DNA from 3 places in the Kitasatospora sp. NPDC096077 genome. Region 3 is predicted to be linked to each of the others. Evidence: riboswitches for the same ligand, from Rfam matches in the RefSeq annotation. Region 3 holds a riboswitch; each other region holds the start of a gene.
The links. Region 3 has a riboswitch for cyclic di-AMP ahead of ABTZ03_RS11150 (M23 family metallopeptidase). Riboswitches for the same ligand answer to the same signal wherever they lie in the genome.
Positions count from the first base shown of each region.

Region 1 (3,227 bases), on a different contig from region 3:
GTCGACGACCAGGAGCAGGAGATCGGCGTCCGCTGCATCGCGCTCGCGGTGCCCGGCGCGCCGACACCCACCGCGTTGTCGGTGTCCGGCCCGGAGGCCCGGATCCGGGCCCTGGAGGAGCAGGCGGGGGAGTCCGCGCTGGTACCGGTGATGCACCAGATCGCGGCCCGGCTCGGGCAGGTCCTGGCGCCCTGACCTCCGGGTCCACTGACGTGATGCCCCGTCAATTCATCTGCACAGCACGGGTGGAGACGCAAGAACCGGCAGCCGCCCGACCTCGGGGAGGTCGGGAGGCTGCCGGTTCCTGAGAGCGGCTGGTCCTGGGGGTCGGCTGGCCTCGACGGCCTACGCGACGGCCTAGCGGTAGACGCGCACGTAGTCGGCGGAGAAGCTGATCGGGGTGTTCCCCTGCGGCGCCGGGTGGTACTTTCCGGCGCTCACCGAGAGGTTGAGGATCAGGTACGCCGAGAAGTTGGCGCCCACGCCCTTGTTGTCCGAGTACACCTTGACGCCGTTGACGTACCAGTCCACCGAGTTGGCGCCGTAGTAGGTGCCGATGGTCACCCACTGGTCCGCGGCGACGGCCTTGGCGTCGGTGTAGTACTCCGGGTTGCTGGGGTTGACGTGGTTGGTCAGCTCCAGCAGGTTCGGGTTGTCCGGGTGGTACTCGAAGGAGTCGATCTCCCCGTTGCCGTTCTTCCAGGTCCACAGGGCGGGCCAGGCGCCGGCCACGGAGGGCATCTTGACCCGGGCCTCGGCGTAGTCGCCGGTCTTGACCTGGAAGCCCTCCGCGGAGCCCTCGGTGGTCAGGAAACCGGTGTTCCAGGACTGCTGGCCGTTCTCCAGGGCGGGCCCGCCCGGGGTGGCGGTGAAGGTGGCGACGCCGTTCGCGACGGTGACGTTGTTCTTGTTCAGCCAGTCGAGCTTGTTGTCGCCCGGGTTGTGGTTGCCGTACTTGTACGCGGTGCTCTTGTCACCGACCCAGCGCTGGCCCCAGGCGATCGGGCCGTTGAACTCGTCGGACCAGGTCAGCGACTTGCCGGCGATCGGGGAGGACGGCGCCGGGGTGCTCGGGGTCGCGGTGGCGCTCGGGGTCGGGGTCGGGGTGACGCTCGGGGAGGGCTGCGCGGTGGGGGCGGTGGTCGGGACCGGGGTCGGGGACGGCTTGGCGGTCGGGGTCGGCGCCGGGGTCGGGGTCGGCGTCGCGGTACCGGCGCGGGAGACCACCAGCTGCTGCGAGGGCAGGTTGTGCCAGGCGCCGCCGAGGTCCTGCCAGAAGCCGAACTGATTGTACGTCCCGGCGGGCAGGGTGCGCGCGCCGCTGGTGAAGCTGAACCCGCTCGGGCATATCTGCACGTTGCTCGCGTTGCCCGGGAAGTCCAGGTTGGTGCCGCGGGCGTCGCGGACGCCGACGCCGACGGTCTTCGCGGTGACGCAGGACGAGGAGTGCAGGGCCAGCGAAGCGGTGGTGGCCTGGCCGGCGACCATGGCGGCGGGGGCGAGCCGGTCCTGGGTGACGGTCGGGGCGGTGGCGGCCTGGGCGCCGGACGGCAGCGCGAACAGGCCGGCGCCGGTGATCGCGATCGCGCCGGTGGCGGCGAGGGCGGCGTTACGGCCGCGGTGGGAGGGACGGGCGTGGCGGGGCGCGCGACGGCGCCCGGCAGGCTGGTGCATGGCGGGTCCTCTGCGACGCCTGCGAGGTGAGCTGTCGGATTCGGGCTGCAGTTGCCCGGCCGCCTGTGGAGCGGCTTCACCCCTAGCCACGGCCCGCACGCTGGTGCGTACGGGCCGGGCGCTGACCTTGGTTCCCCCGCTCCCGTCCGCTGTGGTGCTCGAGTGCCCGCCGGCGGGTGGACGGGACTCGGCGTCCCGGCGGCGGGGTCCGCGACGGCGGACGACCGTTGCAGGCTAGGCAGTCCGTCCGTGAACGGACAACTGGATCCGGCCGGTTGTCGCACAGCTCACAGTGGTGTCGATCAACGACGCTGCGTGGTCGGCGAGTTGATCAATCCCCGGGCGGTGCCCGGAGGCTCACCCAAGGGCTCGACCGAAGTTCGACCGGGGACTCGGCGAAGGGATCAGCCAAGGGCTCGGCCAAGGGCACGGCCGGAGCTTCAGCCGAGCCAGGCGGCGACCTGGGCCTCGGCGTCCGGCGCCCAGGCCAGCTCCAGGTGGTTGAGCCCGGTGAGCAGCCGGGTGCCGCCGACCGTCGCGATGCCGGTGGTGTCCAGGGCGCTCGCGGTGAACACGATGCCGTCGCTAGGTCCGCGGTTCTCGTTCAGCACGCCCGGGATGTCGGCCGACCCGCCCGCGAGGAGGTAGGTGGGCACCGAGGCCGGGATCCCGGCCCGCTGGAGCGGCGCGATCAGCGAGCCGGCGTCGACGGCCGCCTGGATGCCCTGGCCGGAGGTGTAGAAGCCCTGGCCGCCGTAGTAGGTGGTCCACCAGTCCTGGGCGGTGGTGTCCACCCCGTAGGTCGCGTCCCAGCGGGCCAGCAGCTGGCGCTGGCCCGGGTAGCAGTCGCTGCCGCCGGTCGGCAGCACGCCGAGGCAGGGCTGCGCCGTGTACGTTCCGTAACAGGTCATGTACAGGTGCGGGGAGGGCGCGTTGGCGGTGCCCCCGCAGGCCGGCCAGGTGGCCAGGTCGAAGTCCCAGCCGTGTGCGTAGACGTAGTCGAGCCCGCCGTTCGGCCCGCCGAGGGTGATCAGGCGGCGCACGTCGCCCGCGTACGCCTGTCCCCGCGCCGGGCGCACCGAGGACACGTACGCCCGGGCCGCCACCTCGCCCTTGCTCCAGGCCACCACGTCGACCCGGGGGACGCCGAGCCGGGCCCGGATCAGGGCGAGCGCGTCGCCGACGGCCTGGGCCTGGAGCAGGTTGTCGCCCTGCTTGTGGGCGAAGCCGACGGCGAAGACCCGGCGGCCGGTGCTGGCCAGGTACTGGGCCAGGCCGGTGGAGGGGCAGGCGGACGCCCCACAGGTGCCGCTCTCCCCCGGGTTCGCCCAGGCCCGGTCGGCGTTGTCGTTGGCGCCGTGGACCAGCAGGACGGGCGTGCCGGTGCCGCCGGCGTCCCAGCCGGTGGCCGAGTAGAGCAGGAAGCGTGCCGAGGAGGGCTCGCCGGTGCCGAAGTAGGTGCGGCGGGCGCCGTCCTGGTCACCGCGGCCGTCGGCGGGGTACTGCTCGGGGCCGAAACCCGGGGTGGGGTCGAGGTAGCGCTCGACCTTCGC
Region 1 covers NZ_JBEOSV010000013.1:156,446-159,672, reverse strand. Annotated here, with positions in the region: gene ABTZ03_RS15440 (IclR family transcriptional regulator) at 1-195, shown strand, start outside; gene ABTZ03_RS15435 (glycoside hydrolase family 16 protein) at 358-1,674, opposite strand; cyclic di-AMP (ydaO/yuaA leader) riboswitch at 1,683-1,790, opposite strand; gene ABTZ03_RS15430 (esterase/lipase family protein) at 2,115-3,227, opposite strand, start outside.
Region 1: it holds a riboswitch for cyclic di-AMP, as region 3 does, so the genes downstream of both, ABTZ03_RS15435 (glycoside hydrolase family 16 protein) here and ABTZ03_RS11150 (M23 family metallopeptidase) in region 3, are expected to answer to the same signal.

Region 2 (3,227 bases), on a different contig from region 3:
TCTCCACGCCCTTGCCGAAGTAGCGGTTCTTGTCACCGTCGCGCAGCTCCAGCGCCTCGAAGGCGCCGGTCGAGGCACCCGACGGCACAGCGGCACGACCCGTGCTGCCGTCGTCGAGGCCGACCTCGACCTCGACCGTGGGGTTGCCGCGGGAGTCGAGGATTTCGCGGGCTACGACGACATCGATGGACGGCACGAAGCATCTCCTTGCGGAAGCAGGGTCCGGCCCACGGTGGTGCGGTCGGCCGGATGATTGCGGAGTCGTTACGACCAGAGCCTAACCGCCCGGGCTCCCGGGGCCACCTCGACCTCGGCTCCGTCTCAGCGTGTGGCCCCGCTACCCACCGGTAGTTCACCTGCTCGTCCCAGCCGGTCCGGCCGGAGCGGGCGAATGCGGACGAAGGGGGCCGCGCCGGGCGCGACCCCCTCGGAATGCGTCCGGGGACGGCTCAGCCGAGGTGCAGGACCTGGCCGGGCATGATCAGGTTCGGGTTGCCGCCGACCGTGCCGCGGTTGCCGTCGTAGACCGCCTGCCAGCCGCCGGACACGCCCTGGGCGGCGGCGATGGTCGACAGCGTGTCGCCGGCGCGGACGGTGTAGTCGTGACCGCCCTGGGCGGCGGCCTGCGGGGCCTGCTGCGACTGGGCGGCGGCCTGCGGGGCGTACTGCTGGTAGACGCTCTGGTGGCTGGTCCAGTACCAGGAGCCGCCGTTCTGGTACCAGTACACCTTCGAGTCGGCGTCCCAGCCGGCCTTGCCCGGGAAGCCCTGCAGCTGCGGCTTGGCCAGCTGCGGGGCGGCCGGCTTGGCGTCGTCCTGCTGCGGGGCGGGCTTCGCGGCGGGCTTGGGGGCCTGGGTCTTGGGAGCCTGGGTCTTGGGGGCCTGCTGCTTCGGGGTGGACTGCTGCTGGGCGGACTGCGGCTTGGCGTCCGAGGAGGTGTCCACGGCCGCCGGGGCGCCGCCCTTGCTCAGCCCCGCCTTCTTGGAGCAGACCGGCCAGGCGCCCGGGCCCTGCGAGGCGAGCACCTTCTCGGCGACCGAGATCTGCTGCGCCCGGCTGGCCTGGTTGGCCTGCGCCGCGTACGCGGTGCCGCCGTACGCCTTCCAGGTGCTGGAGGTGAACTGCAGGCCGCCGTAGAAGCCGTTGCCGGTGTTGATGCCCCAGTCGCCGCCGCTCTCGCACTGGGCGACGGAGTCCCAGGCGGAGGCCGGGGCGGCGGACGCGCCGGTGGCGGTGAGGAGCGGCAGCGCGAGTCCGACGCCGGCCACACCCGCGACGGCGATGGCCTTCTCGGCCTGGGTGCGACGACGGTGACGGCCAGATCCAACGAGCAGCATGAAGGGTCCCTCTCCGCACGCCTGCGAGGTGAGCTGTCGGGTTCGGACCGGGAGGTGGCCCGGCCGCCGGGTGCGGGAACGGTCCCGCGTGGGCGGCTTCACCCCGAGCCGTGGGAGAACGGCAACAAACCTGGTTCCCCCGCCCCTGCCCAGGGTTCTGGTCGGTTTCCCGTGGCGCGGCGGGCAGGACTCGGCGTTCCGCGTTCGGGGTCCGCAGCTGCGAACTCCAGGGAGACTAGACAGATCCTCAGATCAATCACAAGCTCATATCGCCGACATCACACAAGAATTACGGCGCGTGTTCGATCGCCTACGGACGGCGGGGCTTTGTCCGGTTTGATGGGTGTTCATACCGTCGCCGAGGGGCCGTTCGCGACCCCGCGTCAGTGTGTCGGAGCCTCCGGACGGGCGTGCGGCGAACGCACTTCCGGACTGAATTCGACCGGAAGTTCACGCAATCCACGCATGATCAGGCCACCGCGCCAGCGCAGGTTCTCCGGGCTTTCGGCCAGGCGCAGATCGGGCAGCCGGGAAAGCAGCGTGGCCAGCGCGGACCGTCCTTCGAGCCGGGCCAGCGGGGCACCGATGCAGTAGTGGATGCCGTGCCCGAAACCCAGGTGGGGATTGTCGGTCCGGGCCAGGTCCAGGGTGTTCTCGTCGGAGAACCGGGCCGGGTCGCGGTCCGCCGCGGCCAGCACCACCAGCACCGGGTCGCCGACCGGGATGTCCACCCCGCCGATGGTCAGCGGCCGGGTCGCGAACCGCCAGGTCGCCAGCTCCACCGGCCCGTCGTAGCGCAGGAGTTCCTCGATCCCGGTCTCCAGCAGCGCGGTCTCGCCGCGGGCCACCGACTCCTGCAGCAGCGCCCGCTGCCCGGGGTTGCGCAGCAGCGCGTACGTCCCGTTGCCGATCAGGTTGACGGTGGTCTCGAACCCGGCGAACAGCAGGATGAAGGCCATCGCCGCGGCCTCGTTCTCGCTCAGGTGCTCGCCGTGGTCGCTCGCCCGGATCAGGCCGGAGATCAGGTCGTCGCCGAGGTCCGCCCGCTTGCGGTGGATCAGCTCCAACAGGTACGCCCGCATCTTCTTCACCGCCCGGCCCACGCCGCCGCGTTGGCCGCCGCCGTGTCGGATCATCATGCCCGCCCAGTCGCGGAAGTCGTCCTGGTCCTCGGCCGGCACGCCCAGCATGTCGCAGATCGCGTAGATGGGGAGCGGGAAGGCGAACTCGTGGATCAGGTCGGCCGATCCGCGCTGCGCGAAGCCGTCGATCAGCCGGTCGGTCAACTGCTGCACCCGCGGCTCGAACTCGGCCACCCGGCGCGGGGTGAACGCCTTCGACACCAGCCGGCGCAGCCGGGTGTGGTCCGGCGGGTCGATGTTCAGCAGGTGGGTCATCAGGTCGGCCTGCCGCTCGCCCGGGATGCCCACCCGGCCGGTGCGGTGCGCCTGCTCGCTGTGGTGCGCCGGGTTCTTCGACAGCCGGCCGTCCGCGAGCGCCTGCCGGGCGTCCGCGTACCTGGTCACCAGCCAGGCCTCCACCCCGCTCGGCAGCGTGGTGCGGTGCACCGGGGCGTGCTCGCGCAGCCAGGCGTAGGCGGGGTACGGGTCGGCGGCGAACTCCCAGGTGAAGAGCTGGGGGTCGGGCTGGGCGGCGGACTGGGCGGCATCGGGCTGAGCTGGCATGGGTCGACCGTAACCGCTGGACCGGCGGCGCCCGGCGACCGGCGGAACGTCACCGGTTCGCGAACCGTTCGTGAGCGGCGCGCGAGCAGTGTGCCAACCCTCCGTGGACGCCCCGTGGACGGTCCGTGGACAGCCCTTGGACAGCTCTTGGCCGGGTGGCAGGCGTGAGCCTGGTCACCTGCGGGGTAATCCCTGTTGCGGAGGG
Region 2 covers NZ_JBEOSV010000028.1:8,744-11,970, reverse strand. Annotated here, with positions in the region: gene eno (phosphopyruvate hydratase) at 1-196, opposite strand, end outside; gene ABTZ03_RS23555 (transglycosylase family protein) at 450-1,337, opposite strand; cyclic di-AMP (ydaO/yuaA leader) riboswitch at 1,342-1,510, opposite strand; gene ABTZ03_RS23550 (cytochrome P450 family protein) at 1,721-3,022, opposite strand.
Region 2: it holds a riboswitch for cyclic di-AMP, as region 3 does, so the genes downstream of both, ABTZ03_RS23555 (transglycosylase family protein) here and ABTZ03_RS11150 (M23 family metallopeptidase) in region 3, are expected to answer to the same signal.

Region 3 (3,227 bases):
CGACCACTGACACCATGGTCGCCCGCGGCACCACCCGCTTCGGGTCGCGCGACTCCTCCCCGTACATCGCGGTCGACTCGAAGCCCACCCAGGAGCAGAACGCGAAGACCAGCCCCACCCCGGCCGCCGCCGTGCCCGAACTCCCCACTCCCTTCAGCCCGTTCAGCGGACTCACGGCCCCGAGCACGATCCCGTCCGGCCCGCCGCCGGCGGCCAGCACGGCCAGCGAGACCGCGCCCAGCACCGCGATCTCCAGCAGCAGCGCCACCCCGAGCACCTTCGCCGTCAGATGCAGGTCGAACCAGGCCGTCACCCCGATCACCGTCAGCCCGACCAGTGCGTACCAGCCCCAGTCGAGGTCCACGCCCGCCTGCGAACGGACCAGCCCGCGCAGCGAGTAGGCGAAGAAGCCGATGACCGAGGCCTCGAAGACGATGTACGCCAGCAGCGCGAGCAGCCCCGACGCCATCCCGGCCACCCGGCCCAGCCCGTGCGAGACGTACCCGTAGAACGCCCCGGCGGCCGTGATGTGCCGGGCCATCGCCACGTACCCGACCGAGAAGACCGTGAGCACCACGGTCGCCAGGACGTACGCGGCGGGCGCCCCGGCCCCGTTGCCCTGCCCGATGATGATCGGCAGGTTCCCGGTCATCGCGGTGATCGGGGCGGCGGTGGCGACCGCCATGAACACCACGCCCGGCAGACCGACCGAGTCCGCCTTCAGCCGGTCGACCCCGTCCGACCCGACCCGCGGCCCGACCGCGTCCCCGCTCCGGACGGTCATCCGGCCTCCTCGTCCACCCGGGCGCGCCCGCCCGTCGGACCGGCCGGGCGCTGACTGCGGACAGGATCGCGCGGCGGGGCACGGCCCACGGAACCACAGATCATCCGAAGAACCTGCGGAGTTGACGCCATGTTCGAGCCGTCGAACGCGGCCCGGGAGCGCCGGGGACGCCGGAGCCGACGAGGACTCCGGACACGACGGTAGCCGGCCCCGGCCGCACGAGAGTTCTCGTACGGCCGGGGCCGGCCGTGGGCGTGACCCGCGCCCAGGTCTTGTCCGGCCGATCTTGGCGGATCAGCGCGCGGCGTTGGGCGCCCGGCTGGGCGTGCGCCCGAGTCGGCCTCGTACTGGACGTACTTGGACGATTCGGGCGTGCGTCCAGGCGGGATGCCCGGCGTCGCGCGCCCGGCAAGATCGGCCGGACAAGACCAGATCCACCGGTGCGGCGATCACCCGGTCGAGCGGTCACCCGACATGACCATCCCGGGTGGTCGATTCGCCCCGCACCAGCGGTGGTTCAGGAATCCCGGCGGGAGCCGGTGGTTCAGAGCGCGACGCCGTGCGCGCGCAGGTAGCTGACCGGGTTGATGTCCGAGCCGTAGTCCGGACCGGTCCGGACCTCGAAGTGCAGGTGCGGGCCGGTCACATTGCCGGTCGCACCGGAGTAGCCGATCTGCTGACCGGTGGCGACGGACTGACCGACCTTCACGCCGATCGAAGAGAGGTGCGCGTACTGCGCGTACTTGCCGTCGGCGAGCTTGAGCTCGACCTCGTTGCCGTAGGCGCCGTCGTAGGCGGCCTTCACCACGACCCCGTTGGCGACGGCGCGCAGCGGGGTGCCGGTGGAGCAGACGAAGTCCTGGCCGGTGTGGTGGCCGGAGGCCCACATGGCGCCCGCCACCCCGTAGGCCTCGCCCAGCACCGGGGCGGCGAGCGGGGCGACGTAGCCGGAGGTGACGGCGGCCGGGACGACCGCGGCCGGAGCAGCGGCGGCCGGGGCGGCGGCGACAGCGGCCGGGGCGGCCACGACGACGGCGGCCGGGGTGCTGGTCGCCTGGGCGTTCATCGCGGTCACGAGCGGCAGGACGAACGAGACGCCGGTGACGGCGGCGGCGATGCCGATGCGGGCGGCACGGGGCAGGGCGATACGACGAGCCTGTGCAGGCATGGAATTTTCCTCTCCGACGCCTGCGAGGTGAGCTGTCGGGTTCGGGCTGGAGTTGCCCGGCCGCATGCGCGGCTTCACCCCGAGCCGGTCCTGGTGGTCCGCGCTGTGAAAGCGCGAACTCCGGTCCGGCGACTTACCTGTGGGTCCCCCGCTCCTGCCGTACAGAGTTCGTTGCGAGCCACCCGGCAGCGGCAGGACTCGGCGTTCCACCCGGCGGATCCGTCCGGGCTGGCCGGGCGGTCGCTGAACTAAAACTCATCCGTTCGGGTGAAGCAATGTCGATCTCTCGAAACGGCGGCCGATCCCGCCCCCGCGGTAACCCTCCGCATGATCCGCCGTACGGTCCGTGCACGATCCGTTCACCCGGAGCCACTGATCCACGACCCTGCGCCGACCGGCGCGGCACCGCGCGACCGGAGGACCACCCACCGTCACCGGCCGACACACCGCCCGGTGACCCTTGTCACGTACACCCCCGTGGGCACAGGATTCGACCCGTGGCCACCTCTCACGCCGGCACCCTGCGCCTGGGCAGCGCACAGGGTCGCTGGGTCCTCCTCGCAACGGTGCTCGGCTCCAGCATGGCGATGCTCGACGGCACCGTGGTGAACGTCGCCCTGCCCCGGATCGGCGCCGACCTCGGCGCCACCCTCGCCTCCCTGCAATGGACCCTGAACGCCTACCTGCTCACCCTGGCGGGCCTGATCCTGCTCGGCGGCGCCCTCGGCGACCGCTACGGGCGGCGCCGGGTCTTCCTAATCGGCGTGGTCTGGTTCGCCGCCGCCTCGGCGGCCTGCGCCGCCGCCCCGACCATCCACGTGCTGATCGCCGCCCGCGCCGTCCAGGGCATCGGCGGGGCGCTGCTCACCCCGGGCTCGCTCGCGATGCTCCAGGCCGTCTTCCACCCGGACGACCGCTCGGCCGCGGTCGGCCTGTGGTCCGGCCTCGGCGGGGTGTCGGCGGCCGTCGGCCCCTTCCTCGGCGGCTGGCTGGTGGACGGCCCCGGCTGGCGCTGGATCTTCCTGCTGAACCTGCCGCTGGCCGCCGCCGTGATCGCGGTGACCTCCCGTTACGTCCCGGAGAGCCGGGACGAGTCCGCCGCCGGCCGCTTCGACGTGCCCGGCGCCCTGCTCGCCGCCCTCGCCCTCGGCGCGATCACCTACGCGCTCACCGCCGCCGGGGAGGGCCTGTCCCCCGCCGTCTGGGTCACCGGCGTGGCCGGTCTGCTGCTGGGCGCGGCCTTCGTGGCCGTGGAGCGGCGGGCGCCCGACCCGA
Region 3 covers NZ_JBEOSV010000008.1:179,935-183,161, forward strand. Annotated here, with positions in the region: gene ABTZ03_RS11145 (APC family permease) at 1-784, opposite strand, end outside; gene ABTZ03_RS11150 (M23 family metallopeptidase) at 1,329-1,952, opposite strand; cyclic di-AMP (ydaO/yuaA leader) riboswitch at 1,955-2,129, opposite strand; gene ABTZ03_RS11155 (MFS transporter) at 2,228-3,227, shown strand, end outside.